DNA from 3 places in the Eubacterium ventriosum genome. Region 2 is predicted to be linked to each of the others. Evidence: riboswitches for the same ligand, from Rfam matches in the RefSeq annotation. Region 2 holds a riboswitch; each other region holds the start of a gene.
What was found. Region 2 has a riboswitch for thiamine pyrophosphate ahead of NQ558_RS07080 (energy-coupled thiamine transporter ThiT). Riboswitches for the same ligand answer to the same signal wherever they lie in the genome.
Positions count from the first base shown of each region.

Region 1: it holds a riboswitch for thiamine pyrophosphate, as region 2 does, so the genes downstream of both, thiM (hydroxyethylthiazole kinase) here and NQ558_RS07080 (energy-coupled thiamine transporter ThiT) in region 2, are expected to answer to the same signal.
Region 3: it holds a riboswitch for thiamine pyrophosphate, as region 2 does, so the genes downstream of both, NQ558_RS03210 (TenA family protein) here and NQ558_RS07080 (energy-coupled thiamine transporter ThiT) in region 2, are expected to answer to the same signal.

Region 1 covers NZ_CP102282.1:1,726,133-1,731,346, reverse strand. The annotation lists gene thiD (bifunctional hydroxymethylpyrimidine kinase/phosphomethylpyrimidine kinase) at 1-424, opposite strand, end outside; gene NQ558_RS07735 (HAD family hydrolase) at 874-1,539, opposite strand; gene thiE (thiamine phosphate synthase) at 1,548-2,195, opposite strand; gene thiM (hydroxyethylthiazole kinase) at 2,182-3,003, opposite strand; TPP riboswitch at 3,072-3,177, opposite strand; gene trpA (tryptophan synthase subunit alpha) at 3,355-4,128, opposite strand; gene trpB (tryptophan synthase subunit beta) at 4,121-5,214, opposite strand, start outside.
Region 2 covers NZ_CP102282.1:1,578,267-1,583,480, forward strand. The annotation lists gene NQ558_RS07075 (radical SAM/SPASM domain-containing protein) at 46-1,416, shown strand; TPP riboswitch at 1,471-1,566, shown strand; gene NQ558_RS07080 (energy-coupled thiamine transporter ThiT) at 1,610-2,413, shown strand; gene NQ558_RS07085 (MATE family efflux transporter) at 3,193-4,521, opposite strand; gene NQ558_RS07090 (MarR family winged helix-turn-helix transcriptional regulator) at 4,540-4,989, opposite strand.
Region 3 covers NZ_CP102282.1:729,204-734,417, forward strand. The annotation lists gene NQ558_RS03195 (HAD family hydrolase) at 1-210, opposite strand, end outside; gene thiE (thiamine phosphate synthase) at 200-841, opposite strand; gene thiD (bifunctional hydroxymethylpyrimidine kinase/phosphomethylpyrimidine kinase) at 853-1,656, opposite strand; gene NQ558_RS03210 (TenA family protein) at 1,653-2,327, opposite strand; TPP riboswitch at 2,552-2,651, opposite strand; gene NQ558_RS03215 (relaxase/mobilization nuclease domain-containing protein) at 2,709-4,118, opposite strand; gene NQ558_RS03220 (CD1845 family protein) at 4,207-4,497, opposite strand; gene NQ558_RS03225 (plasmid mobilization protein) at 4,583-4,927, opposite strand; gene NQ558_RS03230 (hypothetical protein) at 4,924-5,214, opposite strand, start outside.

The DNA of each region.
Region 1 (5,214 bases), 150 kb from region 2:
CTGCCTCCGGAATATTTGGTGTTATTACTGTTGCCAAAGGAATTAAGTATTCCTTTAAAGTGCTTATGGCATCATCGCTTATTAATTTTGCTCCGCTTGTTGCAACCATAACGGGATCAAGAACTATGTTCTTTCCATTGTATTCTTTTAGGCTTTTAGCTATTGTTTTGATTAAGTCACTTGATGATACCATTCCTATTTTTATGGCATCCGGTGTTATGTCTTCAAATATAGCTTTTAGCTGTGCCTGTAAAAATTCAGGGCTTACTTCATAGATGTCTGATACGCCGGTTGTATTTTGAGCAGTTAAGGCTGTAATAGCACTCATGGCATAAACTCCATTAGCTGTCATTGTCTTTATGTCTGCTTGTATTCCGGCGCCTCCACAAGAATCACTTCCTGCAATTGTTAATGCTGTGTTCATTCTTTTCTCCTTTTCCGGCAAAACTTTACTGATAGTTTTCCTCACCGGCGAAAGAAAATTTTGTCACAAACACGTTGATTTTGTTATTTTGCTCCGCCGTCTATTGTAAAGCGAAAACCTAAACTCGCCTACGGCTCAAACAGTAGGTTTCTCGCTTTACACTATGCTCGCAAAATTGCCAAAATCTGCCTATTGTTTGTTTTCAAAATTTTCTTCCGCCGGTGATAATAGTACTTTCACTATATAATGTTTTGCCTGTAAGTTTTTAGTTTTTGTGGTTCACAAGTTGTTCCTTTTAGGTTGGCTTGTGTTTTGTATAGCGATATAAGGTGGTGCCCCCAATTTATCGCTTTGTCAGGGTTTATTATTGTTTGTTTGAATAATAGGAAACCCTGTTGTTTGTTTTTGATTAAATAGTTTTTCCCTGTTGTTTTTTGTTTAGGTTGTTTCTACTTGTTGTTTTGTATTTGGTTAAGTAGGGTTTTGTGTTCTGTCCAATTTTTTATGTAGATGTTTGTTAGGTTTCTTATTTTTTCCTGGTCTTTTTCGCTTGCAGGATCGTAGATTCCTATTGTTTTTATGCCTAGTTGTTTGGCTGTTTCTATTGAGTATGCTCCATCTTCAAATAGCCATGTTTGCTTTGGTGTTGTTCCCATTTCTTCCATTGCTTTTATGAAGATGTCCGGTTTGTCTTTTCCATACCCAACCTCTGTCGTGGTAAATATTTTTTTAAAATATTTGTCTATGTGCAGTCTTTTGAAAGCTGCTTCTATCATTGGTCTGTCTGTTGACGTTGCTATTGTCATTGGGATTTTGTTCTCGTAGGCTTGTTCTATAAAGTCGATAACTTTTGGTTTTGGCATTGCTTCTTTTTCGTAGAATTTGTATACACGGTTGTTTATTCCGGTGCATATTTCTTCTGTTGTAAGGTTTAGATTATACTTTTTTTGTATGTATTCTGCACCTTCATTCATTGTCATTTCGAATAGAATTTCTCCAAGATTTGGTTCCGCCTTTATTCCCATATCTTTTAGATATAGTTCTCCTACGTTCATCCATATTCCCATTGAGTCTAGTATTGTTCCATCTACATCAAATATAAATCCTGTTGACATTTGTTCTCCTACTTTACAGCTTTTATTGTGTTGACTTTTAGTTCTTTTGTTGCAGTTTCTATGTCTTTGCTTGCAAATATGGCACTTATTACTGCGATTCCGCAAATACCGCTTCCTGCAAGTTCTTTTACGTTGTCCTTTGTTATTCCGCCAATTGCGATTACTGGTATGCTTACCGCTTCACATATGGCTTTTAATGTTTCAAAAGGTACATCTTCTGCATCATCTTTTGAGCCTGTTGGAAATACTGCTCCAACTCCTAAGTAGTCAGCTCCGTGTTTTTCAGCTAAAATTGCCTGTTCGACTGTCTGGGCTGAAACGCCAATAATTTTGTCAGGACCAAGTTTCTTTCTAACGTCTCCTGCTTCCATATCGCTTTGTCCAACGTGTACTCCGTCTGCATCCATTTTTATGGCAATGTCTACATTATCATTTATTACAAATGGAACGTTATACTTTTTGCATAACTCTTTTATTTCAATGGCTTCCTGTAAAAAACTTTCTTCATCAAGTTTTTTCTCTCTAAGCTGTACAAAAGTTACTCCACCCTTTAATGATTTTTCAACCTGTTCATAAAGTGTTTCGTTTCCAAGCCAGGCTCTGTCTGTTACTGCATATAGTAATAACTCATCTGTTGTAGTATTACTTGATTTCATATTTTGCTCCTTTTTCCAATGTTTCTCCATCCATGTTGTAGATAGCATCAATAATTCTGTTTCTGTATGTTGAGTTGCCATCACCATCCTGCATTCTGTCATAAGCAATCTCTCCTGCAAGTCCCATTAAGCAAACTGCAGCTGCGGCTGCTTCTAACTTGTTTTCAGAGTTAGCTACTAAATATGCTGTCATAAGTCCTGAAAGCTGACAACCTGTTCCTGTAATTGAACTCATCTGTGGCTTACCATTTCTTATTACATAGCATTTTTCACTATTGCAAACTAAGTCAATTGCTCCTGTTACGGCAATAATGCTTCCTGTTGCTTTTGAAAAAGCTTTTAATTTAGAAATAGTTTCTTCAAGATTTTCATCTGTAACTTTATCGGCTACGTCAGCGTCAACACCTTTAGTACTTCCACTTCCAACCATTAAAGTCTTAACTTCTGAAATATTTCCTCTAACAACATCAAACTTTATTTTTTTCATAAGTTCGTTAGCTGTGTTAGTTCTTAAGGCACTTGCTCCTGCTCCAACAGGGTCAAGTAAAACAACATGACCTAATTCGTTTGCTTTCTTTCCTGCTGCAAACATTGAAGGAATAGTGTTCTTGTTTAATGTTCCAATATTAATGTTAAGTCCACCACAAATAGATGTAATATCTACCACATCATCAATGTCATCAGACATAATAGGGCTTCCTCCACAGGCAAGTAAAACATTTGCAACATCATTTACTGTTACATAATTTGTAATATTGTGTACTAATGGCACATTCTTTCTAACATTTTCTAAACATTCTTTAAACATCTTTGTCCTCCTGAATTTAATTTTTCACAAAAGAAAAAGGACAAACCTATTTGGTCTGTCCGCAATGAATCTTAAAATTGATTTCTTCCTACGTTGGCATTATCCAAATCAGGTTCATGGGTCGAAGTTGATTACTTCCTCTCAGCCTGCCTACAAGCTCCCCTGTTATAATTATTAAATTTTCCTTTTTCTCTGTGTCCATAAGCACTTTACAGAGTATATTTTATAACCTATTGGAAAATAATTCAATAGATATTTATTATTATATGGAAGAATTGTGGGAGTGCAAAGCTTATATTAATCCGTATAATAAACTTCTGGCTTTTTGACACCTAATTCTATTGATTAATTCTATTTTCTTACAGCCTCTTTCATTTCTTTTACATACTGTGAAACATATTGTACACTGTCTTTTCCATGTTCTGCCACAATTCTTACAATAGCACTGCCAACAATTGCTCCGTCGGCATATTTGCATACATCTTCTGCCTGCTTTGGTGTGGAAATTCCAAAACCTACTGCACAAGGTACATCTGAAACTTCCTTAACAAGTTCAATCATTCCGTTAATGTCTGTTTTTATTTCTTTTCTAACACCTGTAACTCCAAGTGAAGATACGCAGTAAAGAAATCCCTGAGCTTCCTTTGCAATCATTTTTATTCTGTCGTGAGATGTTGGAGCTATCATAGAAATCAATTCAATTCCTGCCTCTGTACATTCAGGCAAAAGTTCATTTTTTTCTTCATAAGGACAATCCGGAACAATTATTCCACAAATTCCACATTCACTACACCTGTCCATAAATTTCTTTTTCCCATATTTGTAAATAACATTTATGTATGTCATAAAAACTAATGGAATATGAATCCGGTCTTTTATTTCAATTAAAGCATCCATTAACTTATCTGTTGTACAGCCTGCTTCCAATGATCTTAAATCTGCCTTCTGAATAACCTGTCCTTCTGCGATTGGGTCTGAAAAAGGTATTCCCACTTCAATTATATCTGCCCCTGCATTCTGCATTTCAATAATAAGTTTCTTTGTTGTTTCAAGGTCAGGATCTCCTCCTGTTATAAAAGGTATAAATGCTTTTCCATTCTTAAATGCTTCTTTTATTTTACTCATAAATCTGTACTCCTCTATATCTTGCTATTGCTGCCACGTCCTTGTCACCACGACCTGACACGTTAACTACTACGATTTTATCTTTGTCCAAAGTTGGCACATACTTCATTGCATATGCAATTGCGTGAGAACTTTCAATTGCAGGAATAATTCCTTCTGTTTTTGACAAATATTCAAAAGCATCAACTGCTTCTTCATCTGTAATTGCCACATATTCTGCTCTTTTTTCTGCCTGAAGCATTGCATGTTCAGGTCCGATTCCCGGATAATCAAGTCCTGCTGAAATTGAATAAACAGGGGCAATCTGACCATATTCATTCTGGCAGAATAAAGACTTCATTCCGTGGAAAATAGCTTCTGAACCGTTAGCCATTGTTGCTGCGTTCTTTGGATTATCAACTCCAAGTCCTGCTGCCTCACAACCGATTAATTTAACGTCTTTATCTTCAATGAAATTGTAGAAAGCACCGATTGCGTTTGAACCGCCGCCTACACAGGCGATTACTGCATCAGGTAATTTGCCTTCTTTTTCCATTAACTGTTCTTTTATTTCCTTGCTGATTATTGCCTGAAAATCACGTACAATAGTCGGGAAAGGGTGTGGTCCCATTACTGAACCTAAAACATAATGTGTGTCATCAATTCTGTTAGTCCATTCCTTCATAGTTTCGTTTACTGCATCTTTTAATGTCATTGTTCCACTTGTTACAGGATGAACTTTTGCTCCTAAAAGTTGCATTCTAAATACGTTAAGTGCCTGTCTTTGGCAGTCTTCTTTTCCCATGAAGACTTCACATTCCATTCCCATTAAAGCTGCTGCCGTTGCTGTTGCCACACCATGCTGTCCTGCACCTGTTTCAGCTATAACTCTTGTTTTTCCCATTTTCTTTGCAAGTAAAACCTGACCCATGGCATTGTTAAGTTTGTGAGAACCTGTATGGTTTAAATCTTCTCTCTTTAAATAAACCTTTGCGCCACCTAAATCCTTTGTCATTTTTTCTGCATAATAAAGCAAAGATGGTCTGCCTACATAGTTATTTAAAAGGTCTGTTAATTCCTTATTAAATTCAGGATCGTCCTTGTAAT
Region 2 (5,214 bases):
AAATGACTAAACTATTTGTAACGACAAATTTTGGAGGAAGTACAAATGGGAAATTTAACATATGCTGCAACTAGAGCAACGCTGGGAAAGACTATTGACATTATCTTAAAAAATGCTAACAAAGACAGTGACAAGGAAATTGGCAAGTTAGTAGACCGAATGGGAAAGTACATGGATGGAGAGGATTTAGGTGTTGATTTTGACAAGCTTAAAGAAATGGTTTGCAATAAGGATGCTACTCTTAATAAATATATTAATAGAGTGTTAGATGAAGTTGATCCTAAGGTTTTGAAAACAATGGCTTTGAATCTTGGCTATGAAGCATTTATGTATGGAACAAAAACTATAAGAAAAAATAGAGAAATACATAATTGTAATGTGCCATGGTTGATTTTGATGGACCCTACAAGTGCCTGCAACCTTCATTGTACAGGATGTTGGGCAGCAGAGTATGGCAATAGATTGAATTTGACATTGGACGAAATGGACAGTGTTGTAACACAGGGCAAGAAACTTGGAACATATTTGTATATGTTTACAGGTGGTGAGCCTTTAGTTAGAAAAGATGACTTAATTAAATTATGTAAAAAGCACAAAGAATGTGCATTTCTTGCTTTTACCAACGGAACATTGGTTGATGAAGCTTTTTGCCAGGAAATGTTAAATGTGGGAAACCTTTATCTGGCAATAAGTCTTGAAGGTTTTGAGGCAGTTAATGATTTAAGAAGAGGTCAGGGCGTTTACGGCAAAGTAATGCACACTATGGAATTACTTAAGAGCCATGGTTTAGTTTTTGGCACGTCAATATGTTACACTTCAAAAAATATTGAAACAGTAACAAGTGATGAGTTTGTAGATTTGATGATTGAAAATGGATGTAGATATGCACTTTATTTCCACTATATGCCGGTTGGAAATGATGCTTCACTTGACTTACTTCCAACTCCTGAGCAGAGAATTTATATGAAGGACAGAGTTCGTGAAATAAGAAATATGACTACAGGAAAAGGAATTTTCACAATGGATTTCCAAAATGACGGAGAGTTCGTTGGCGGTTGTATCGCAGGTGGCAGAAACTATTTCCATATCAACGCCAACGGCGATGCAGAACCATGCGTATTCATTCATTATTCAGGTGCAAATATAAGAGAAAACACACTGCTTGAAATTTTGAAACAGCCATTATTTATGGCGTATCACGATAATCAGCCATTTAACGAAAATCCACTTAGACCATGTCCAATGCTTGAAAATCCGGATATTTTGCAAAGATTAGTTAAAGAGACAGGTGCAAAGTCAACAGATTTACAGTCGCCTGAATCAGCAGAACATCTTTGTGAAAAATGCCGTGACTATGCAGAAAAGTGGAAGCCATGCGCAGAAAAATTGTGGGCGGAGAGTAAGAAGAGCAGGTAATAGCCCTTGACAAAATTTAACAAAAACACTTAACTAACATATGAATTTAATATATTCATTCGCTAGGGGTGCCTGAAGGCTGAGAGATTTTATCAACCCTTATTACTTGATACGGTTAATACCGTCGTAAGGAAGCAATATGTTGGTTAATTATCCTCTGGCGATTTGCGTATAATCTAAGGAGGATTTTTTTATGGAAAAAACAAAAACATCTACAACGATAGTTGAGTGTGCAATTTTAATTGCTATGGCATTTGCATTAAGTTTTATTAAGATTATTGATATGCCTTATGGCGGCTCAGTTACAGCAGCAAGCATGGTGCCTATTATTGTTGCAGGATACAGACATGGTTTAAAATGGGGACTTTTAACAGGCTTTACATATAGTATTTTGCAGTTGTTAATGGGACTTGCCAACGTTTCATATGCTACATCATGGGTTGCAGCAGTTGCGATTATTTTGCTTGACTATGTTGGAGCTTTTACAGTTTTGGGACTTGTAGGAATTTTTAAGAAAAACAAGAATCAGACACCTGTTTTGGTAATCGGAGCAGCAGTTGTTTGTGTTTTAAGATACATCTGCCACGTAATTACAGGTTGTACTGTGTGGGCAGGAGTTTCAATTCCAACAGCAGACGGAATGGCATATTCATTAGTTTACAACGCAGCATATATGATACCTGAAACAGTAGTGACAGTATATGTGATTGCACTTATTTCAAATGCAGTGGATTTAAGAGTGGAAAAGCCGGTAACAAAGAAAAAATCAGAAAACGTTATGGCAATCTTAAATGGAGCATTGGTATTCGGCATTGCAGTTTTAATTGACTTCTTATATTTGTTCCAGCAGATACAGACAGAAAAAGGCTTTGATATTACATTAATTGTTAATTCAAACTGGGGACTTGTAGCAATTATCACAGTAGTAGGCGTGGTAGTTGGAGCTATAGTATATTTAGGAACAAAAATTGTAAGTAGAAAAAAAGCAGTGGCTTAGAATTGAAGTGTAAAAGAACTAAAGCTGATGTGTAGAAGTACTAAATTATGAAAGAACTAAGATTGAAGTACAAGAGTATTGAATTATAAAAGAGCTAAAGTTGAAGTACAAGAGTATTGAATTATTAAAGAGCTAAAGTTGAAGTACAAGAATATTGAATTATTAAAGCGCTATAAATGGAGATTAAGAAAGGCTTGTTGGGTAAAACTGACAAGCTTTTTTTACAGGAAAATCTTATTGATAGAAGATATACAAATCCAATGGAGGTGTGAAAATGGAGAATTTCCTTAAAATAATAAGCTTTTAGGAAGAATTTTTTACAATTATACAAGCTTTTGTAGAAAGCGTTTAAGTAAAATTTCCACCATTATCACATTTTAATATTACAATATAGTATGTGATATAATATGAAACATAAATTAGATACTCGTACCCCAAAAAAAATGAAAAATGAAATGTCGGGGTACGTTTCTTGCAAACTTAAACTTTATGTTGCATAAAATAAGCAGGGGTTTGAAAATATGTACCCCAAAAAACAAGAAAAAGTGTATAGAGGGGTACAGTCATATATTACATATACAGTATGTTGTGAGAATGAACGCGTTAATTTGAAAAACGTACCCCGATAATTAAAGAAATTTATATTTTGGGGTACATTACCACAACATTCAATAAAAATCAAAAATGTTGTGGTAAAATTATGAAAACACGTCGGAAATTCCAAAAATGAAAAAACCCCAAATAATATAGACAATCATCCAGGGTGGTAAAAAATCTTTTTAATAGTGATATACTTTTCTTTGCTTTATAAAGAATGTAGCTGTGAAGCATAGTGTAAGAAGTTCAGCCATTGCCACGGCAATCCATATTCCATTGATTCCAAAGATTGCAGGAAGTATAAGGATTGCTGCAATCTGGAAGATAAGTGTTCTAAGAAATGAAATGGTTGCTGAAATAAGTCCATTGCTTAGTGCAGTAAAGAAAGCTGAACCATAAATGTTAAAGCCGTTAATAAGGAATGTTACACAGTAAATTCTAAAGCCATGTCTTGTAAGCAGGAACAGGTCGTGGTCGTAACCTACGAAAATTGTTGCCAAAGGCGTTGAAATAACCTGAGCAAGAACAAACAGACCAACAGCCCAAATGCTTATAAGAGACAAACTCTTTTTTGACATGTTTTGTAATTCTTTATTATTTCCGGAACCGTAATTGTAGCTAATAATTGGCGCACTACCAATAGAATAGCCGATGAATATGGCAACAAAAATAAAACTTACATACATAATTGTTCCGTAAGCGGCAACGCCGTCTTCTCCTGTAAACTTCAAAAGCTGAACGTTATAAAGTGAGTTAACAACTGAGCTTGAAAGGTTTGTCATAAGTTCGGAAGAACCGTTGGTGCAAGTCTTAAGAAGAATTGAACCATTAAATTTGGTTCGACCAAGTTTAAGCAGACTTGAGTTTTTCCTTGAAAAATAAAATATAGGGAAAAGTCCGCCAATAAGCTCGCCACAAACAGTTGCAATTGCAGCTCCTGCAAGACCAAAGCCAAGTACGGCAATAAAAAGATAGTCAAGAACCATATTCGTTACGCCGGCAGACACAATAACTGCAAGTCCTAATTTGGGTTTTGTGGCAGTTACAAAAAAGCTTTGGAAAACATTTTGAAGCATAAAAGCTGTCAAAGAAATAAAAGTAATACGTCCGTAAAGAACACAGTTTTCCAACAATTCACCTTCAGCGCCCAAAAGAATGCTGACAGGACGAACCAAAAACATTCCTAAAATGGAAAGGATTAGTCCACCAATAATAGTTGTGTAAACGATTAATGAAAAATATTCGTTGGCTTTTTCAGGTTTTCCTTCACCAAGAGTTTTTGCAACAATGGCGCTGCCACCGGTTCCCATCATAAATCCCAAAGCGGTAAGCCCCATAATAAAAGGCATAATAAGATTGATTGAAGCAAAAGCTGTTTTCCCAACAAAGTTAGAAACAAAAAGTCCGTCAACAACGCAATAGATAGATGTAAAAACCATCATGACAATAGAAGGAAAAACAAACTTAAGCAGTTTCCCATAAGTAAAATGTTGTGCTAATTTAGTATCCATAAAATCTCCATTCGTAAATTAAAGTTCCTTAAATTTATTTTTCAATGCATTATTATACTTCTCGTAAAGTTCAAGCATTAAACGGCATTCTTCATCGGTCATACATAGAAATGCTTCGTTTTCTTTTTTTATAATAGGATAAATTTTTTCATCCAAAAGCTGCCTGCCCTTATCTGTAAGAAAAATCTGCATAACCCTGCCTTTTCCCGGCTTAAAAGTTAAGTAGTTAAGACTTGCCATTTTTTTAATGGAAGAATTAACAGTCTGCTTTGAAAGGCATGAATATTTGCAAATATCACTCTGGGAACAACCATCGCCTAGGTCAACAATAGAATACAAAATGTCAAAGGCGCTGTCTGAAAGCCCCATTTTCAGAGTGGCTTCGTGATAAATTTCATTAAACTCTTTGTATATGTGGTTAAACATAGAAAGAGCAGGACTCATTTTATTTTCAAAAGATTTATTCATAATAAAAATAAGCGATGAAAAACATCGCAACCTCCTAGTGTTTATAGTCCGAAATCATACTTAAAAAGAGTATAGTCCGAAATCAGACATAAGTCAAACGATTTTTAAGAAAAAATAAAAATAAATTGCCTTTTTGTAGTTAAATACATATAATACAAGTACAAAGGGGTATAGCTTGCACAAATAAATTAAGAGTAAGGAATGAAAACATATTAAAGCAATATT
Region 3 (5,214 bases), 850 kb from region 2:
AATAATTCCCTCTACCGTTTCCTGCAATCCAAAAAGATCAATGGTATATTGTGCGGCTTCCTCAAAACTCCTTGCACATATTTCAGTTACATAATTTTCCGGGACGGGAAGATTTCTCTTTTTCAAAAACTGAATATCTATATGCTCCCATACATCCATTGAATCCAGAATTGTTCCATCTAAATCAAAGATTGCCGCATTAAAATCCATTTTTCTTTTCCTTTCCGCAAAATAAATCTTTCAGTTCCGCAGCAGCAGCTTTTATATCAGACTGCGCTATGATGGCAGATACAACAGCCAGCCCGTCAATTCCCATGGGCTTGAAACGCCCTGCATTTCCCTTATTGATACCGCCAATAACAACTATCGGCAAAGAAACGGCTGCGCGGATTTTCTGTAATTCTTCCATTGATACAGAATCAGCGTCGGTTTTAGTTCCAGTAGGGAACATTGCGCCAACTCCCAAATAATCTGCACCATCCTGTTGTGCCTGTATTGCTTCTGCAATGGAAGATGCGGATACTCCCAACAGCATATTTTCCCCAATTACTTTGCGGACGGCAGCCGCAGGTAAATCATGCTGTCCAATATGTACCCCCGTAGCCTGCACAGCCATTGCAATATCTATCCGGTCGTTTATGATAAGGGGAATATGGTATTTATCCGTAACCTGTTTCACGGCAACAGCCTGATTGTAAAATTCTAATGAGGACAATTCTTTTTCTCGGAGTTGTATCATTGTGCAGCCTCCTAAAATTGCCTGTTCCACCGCTTCTGTCAGGCTATCGCAGCTCATTAGTTGACGATCAGTAACAAGATAAAGTGTATAATCAAAGTTCATTTTGCACCTGCCTATTCTTTAGATAAACCATGCTGATACAATTCGTAGAAATGGTGCGTCGGGCCACAGCCTTTCCCAATCGCAAGAGAGTGTTCGATTGCCATTGTGACATATGCCTTTGCAGATTCGACTGCAAGCGGAACACTTTTTCCCTTTGCAAGCTGGGAAGCGATTGCAGAAGAAAAGGTACAGCCTGTCCCATGAGTATTTTTCGTATCAATGCGGGATGTTTCAAAATGGTAGAAATTTTCTCCATCAAATAGGACATCAACAGCATTTCCTATATGATGTCCACCCTTGACAACAATCGCCTTACAACCCATGGCATATATTTTTCTTGCGGCAGCCTCCATATCTGAAACTGTGGAAATCTGCATATCCGCTATTTTCTCTGCCTCTGGAATATTCGGAGTAAGTACATCGGCAAGTGGAATTACTGTGTCTATCAAGGTGGAAACCGCCGTAGGATTCATCAATGGGCAGCCATTTTTGGCATACATAACCGGGTCGATTACAACATTTTGGGGCTTATATTGTAATAGTTTCTTTGCCACCGCTTTCATACATTCTGGTGTAGAAAGCATACCGATTTTTACTGCGTCCACTTCAATATCTTCAAATACGGCGTCAATCTGTTTTTCAATCATATCCGGGGTAATATCTTGGATGTCGATAACGCGGCTGGTGTTCTCTGCAACAACAGAAACAATAACACTCATTCCAAATACGCCGTGAGCAGAAAAAGTTTTCAAATCAGCCTGAATACCTGCACCTCCGCTGCAATCTGATCCGGCAATGGACAATACTTTTTTCATTTTGCATTTTCCTCCATTCTCTCGTTCCGATAGGCCATCTTCCAAAAAGCAAGTTCTAACAAACTTGCTTTCTCAAAAATATCAGCCAGATACTTTTTATTTGCTTCTGATAACCCAGCACATTTATGCTCTGCAAAAGCAGACCATTCTTTGCAGCTTTCTGCATATTGTTCATCGGCATAATCTTTGATAAAGTCCCAATATCTTGATTCTCTGCTTGTGGGGACAGACGCCAGTTTGCGGAATATATAGCTGTAACTTAACATACAGGGAAGAACCGCCATTAAAATTTCTTCATTCTTTCCATGTGACGCAATCTCAAACATGAAATCAATGTAATTTTGATTTTCAGGCAAAGGGGCGATCAGTTCAATATCATCATCTGTTATGCAAAATTGCTTTAGATAATCCAGCCGCACTTCCGATTCCGTATCATTTACAAAGTTCAGCATGGAGTAGTAAAGCTGAATTTCTCTTAATGTAGCAGCATGAAAAATTGCCTTTCCGTATATGCGGGCATAGTTTTTCAGATAGATACTATCCTGAATCATATATCTCTTGAATTTTTCAAGAGGTAGCTTTCCAGTTTGCACTTCCTGCACAAATGGGGTAGCTGCACATTCTTCCCAAATGGGGATGTTGTGGGTTAAGATGTCTTTCATAAATGCCATGTTTGATCCTCCTAAGATAAAAAAATAGAGCCTCTAAAACAATTAGAAGCTCTTTCAGACGCAATACGAGCGTAAGAAATTGCTTCCCTACGCCGGTATTAGCCGACAGGTCCAGAGGTCAGGTCTTACCTTTTTCAACTTGTTCAGTTCCCTCGCAAACACATATCATATCTTATTCAATTAAAAAAGGACATTCCCAAAACAGAGAATGTCCAAAAAATACGAATCTGTATTCTTCAGCTCCCTGCGTTGGTATTAGCCAACAGGTTCAAAGGGTCAGGTTTTAACCTTCTCAACTACAAGGTAGTCCCCCTGCTTGAGTATTATTATAGTTAAGAAGTCCCGGAAAGTCAAGGTCTATAGAATTCAAGTTAGCAAACCTTATTGACGGGATTTTTCTGTGCTGCGCTGCGGTTGTGGTGGGGAAGAAATCTCTAATAGGTATTCCACATTGGCCCGAACATTATGAAGTTCTTTCATATCATTTTTGGCCTGCTTATAGGCAGAATAGGCTTTCCGTTTTTGTTCCAGAAGATCGGTGTATTCCTCCCGGAGAGATTTGACAGAGGGGAGCTTTTTGATTCCCAGCTCGTCAAAATGATTCTTTGCCGCCTGGTGCAGCAGAATTTCAGCTTCATGTTCTGTTCGGAATTTTTTGCTGTACCCGGCTTTGCGATATTCTACATAGACAGCCCGCGTTTTCGCATAGTTTACGATCTGTTTTTGCAGCTCGGCATTGGCGTTCATTTTTGACTCCAGATCTTTGATCTGAACGGATAAGGTATTGAAATTAGTGGTAGTGGCGTTGGCTTTTTCCAGAAGATCCTCATAACCCATATCGCCATGTTCTTTTAAGTAGAGCACTGCCTGAGAAAGCTGCTTTAGATTGAACACTTTTGCCCAGCGCTCATAACCAGGGCCCTTGCCGGAACGGATTGCAGCTTCAATATCAACCAGCAATCCAACTTTGGAAACCGTTTTTTTAGAAAAGGCATGGCGGGGTTTTACTGTCCGTGTACCGGCAATCCGTTCTTTGATGGCCTGTTCTGTATAATCGCCTTTGAGCGTATCGCATCGGGTATAATTTTCTTGTCCCGGAACTCGGAACCGAAGATGTTTTCTTTCACGGTTGACTTCCAGCCCAGCAGTTTCCAGCTTCTGTAGAAGTTCCTCAAAATCTTTTGGCTTTTCCTCTAATGCAGCATCAATAGCAATGCGTATCTGCTCCTGAAAGGAAGGCTGCTTTTTATTTCCCAGCCATGTGCCATAATGCTCCCGGCTGGGTTTCGGATTTTCTACAATCGAAAGTCCATGCTCCAAACACAGCTTGTCATTCATTCGCCGGATTGCCCAGGTAGAGCCCCAGAAGTTGCGAAATTTTTTCTGACAGTCCAGTGTAGTAGAGTTGATAATGATGTGATTATGGACATGGTGCTTATCCACATGGGTGCAGACAACAAAGGCATGGTTTCCTTTTGTGAGCTTCAGTGCCAGCTCCCTGCCGATCTGATTAGCTTCTTCTGGCGTAACTTCGCCGGGCTTAAATGCCTGACGGAGATGGTAGGCGATCACATCATCTGCACCCTGATTTCTGCCGGTCAGATTTGCATACTGTCGTTTGGACAGAAGAAACTCTGCATCAGCAAGCCGGGTATCACACTCATAGCCATAAATGAATTTTCCAAAATCGGTTTTCTGCGGATTTTCTACATAATCAATAATATCTGAGATCGCAGTAGAGATATTCCGACCTTTTCCTACATGCAGAGGCATCAGTCTTGTGGTCGCTATTTTCGTCACCTCCTTAACTTAATTCCAATCAGAGAAGTTATAATTGCAGAAAAAGAGCGGGGCTGCCTATGCGCCCCGCCAAATCTGCTTAACCAAATATAAAATCCTTTAAGGCACTGTTTGCCCCGCCAATGATCCCTACCAGCCATGCAGCCGCCAGAGGCAGACCGTATGGACTGATAAGAAAGGCGATCATAAGCCATGCAAGACCCGGCAAAAATCCTGCGACAAAGAACAGCACCAATGCCGCCAGAAAGATGATCCCAGAAAGAATCCCAAGTACCGCACCGGAAAGAACCACTAAAAATTTACATACCAGATAAAGAATCCCCGTAACCAGCATAAAGGGAAGTGCCAGTAATTTACCTATCAAACGCATACGCTTTGCCTCCTTTCAGAAGGGCATCTGCCCTTATAAAAATTTTACCGTGACGGCAAAAAGAAAGCAACGGCTTTCCGGCTGTTTATGAAATGTTTGCAAATCCCCGGATCAGTTTGTCCATGCCATCCCAAAGGCTGTCCAGACGGGTGCGGATGTCATCTATATCTGCGGCATAAATATTGCCGGTCTCATTGGCCCGTCTGGTATATTGGTTTAAGTTATTGGAACAAATGCGGAGAAGCCGGATCATTTCCTGAATATCTCCCATATCAAGGTGAATGATGTAACCGTCTACGGCCATCTTTCGCAGATATGCCGACAGGTTGGTAATGCCAAGTTCCGCCATGCGTTCTTTTACCAGTTCGGCCTCCGGTTCGGACATGACAAATTCGACGCGGACGGATTTTTTGTTATGCCCGCCCTTCATCGTTCCAACCCTCTTTTATGAGATGAGACCTCCTGTGTTGAAACCACCGTCTTTGCTCTTTTGAGTTTTTCCCGCAGGGTGGTCTTTTCCAGCTTATCAAGATATTCCTCCAGATTTCCGGCTGTCGCATGATAGCTGCGTTTGAAGCGTTCCCGTTTTAGAATCATCATCAGCTCCGGCTCATTTTCCGGCAGATAAGTCATTGTTTTAGGGGCTCCATGCTCTGGCATAAACCGGTTCATAAGCTGTCTCCGTTCCTGATAGGGAATCGTGATAACATTTCCATC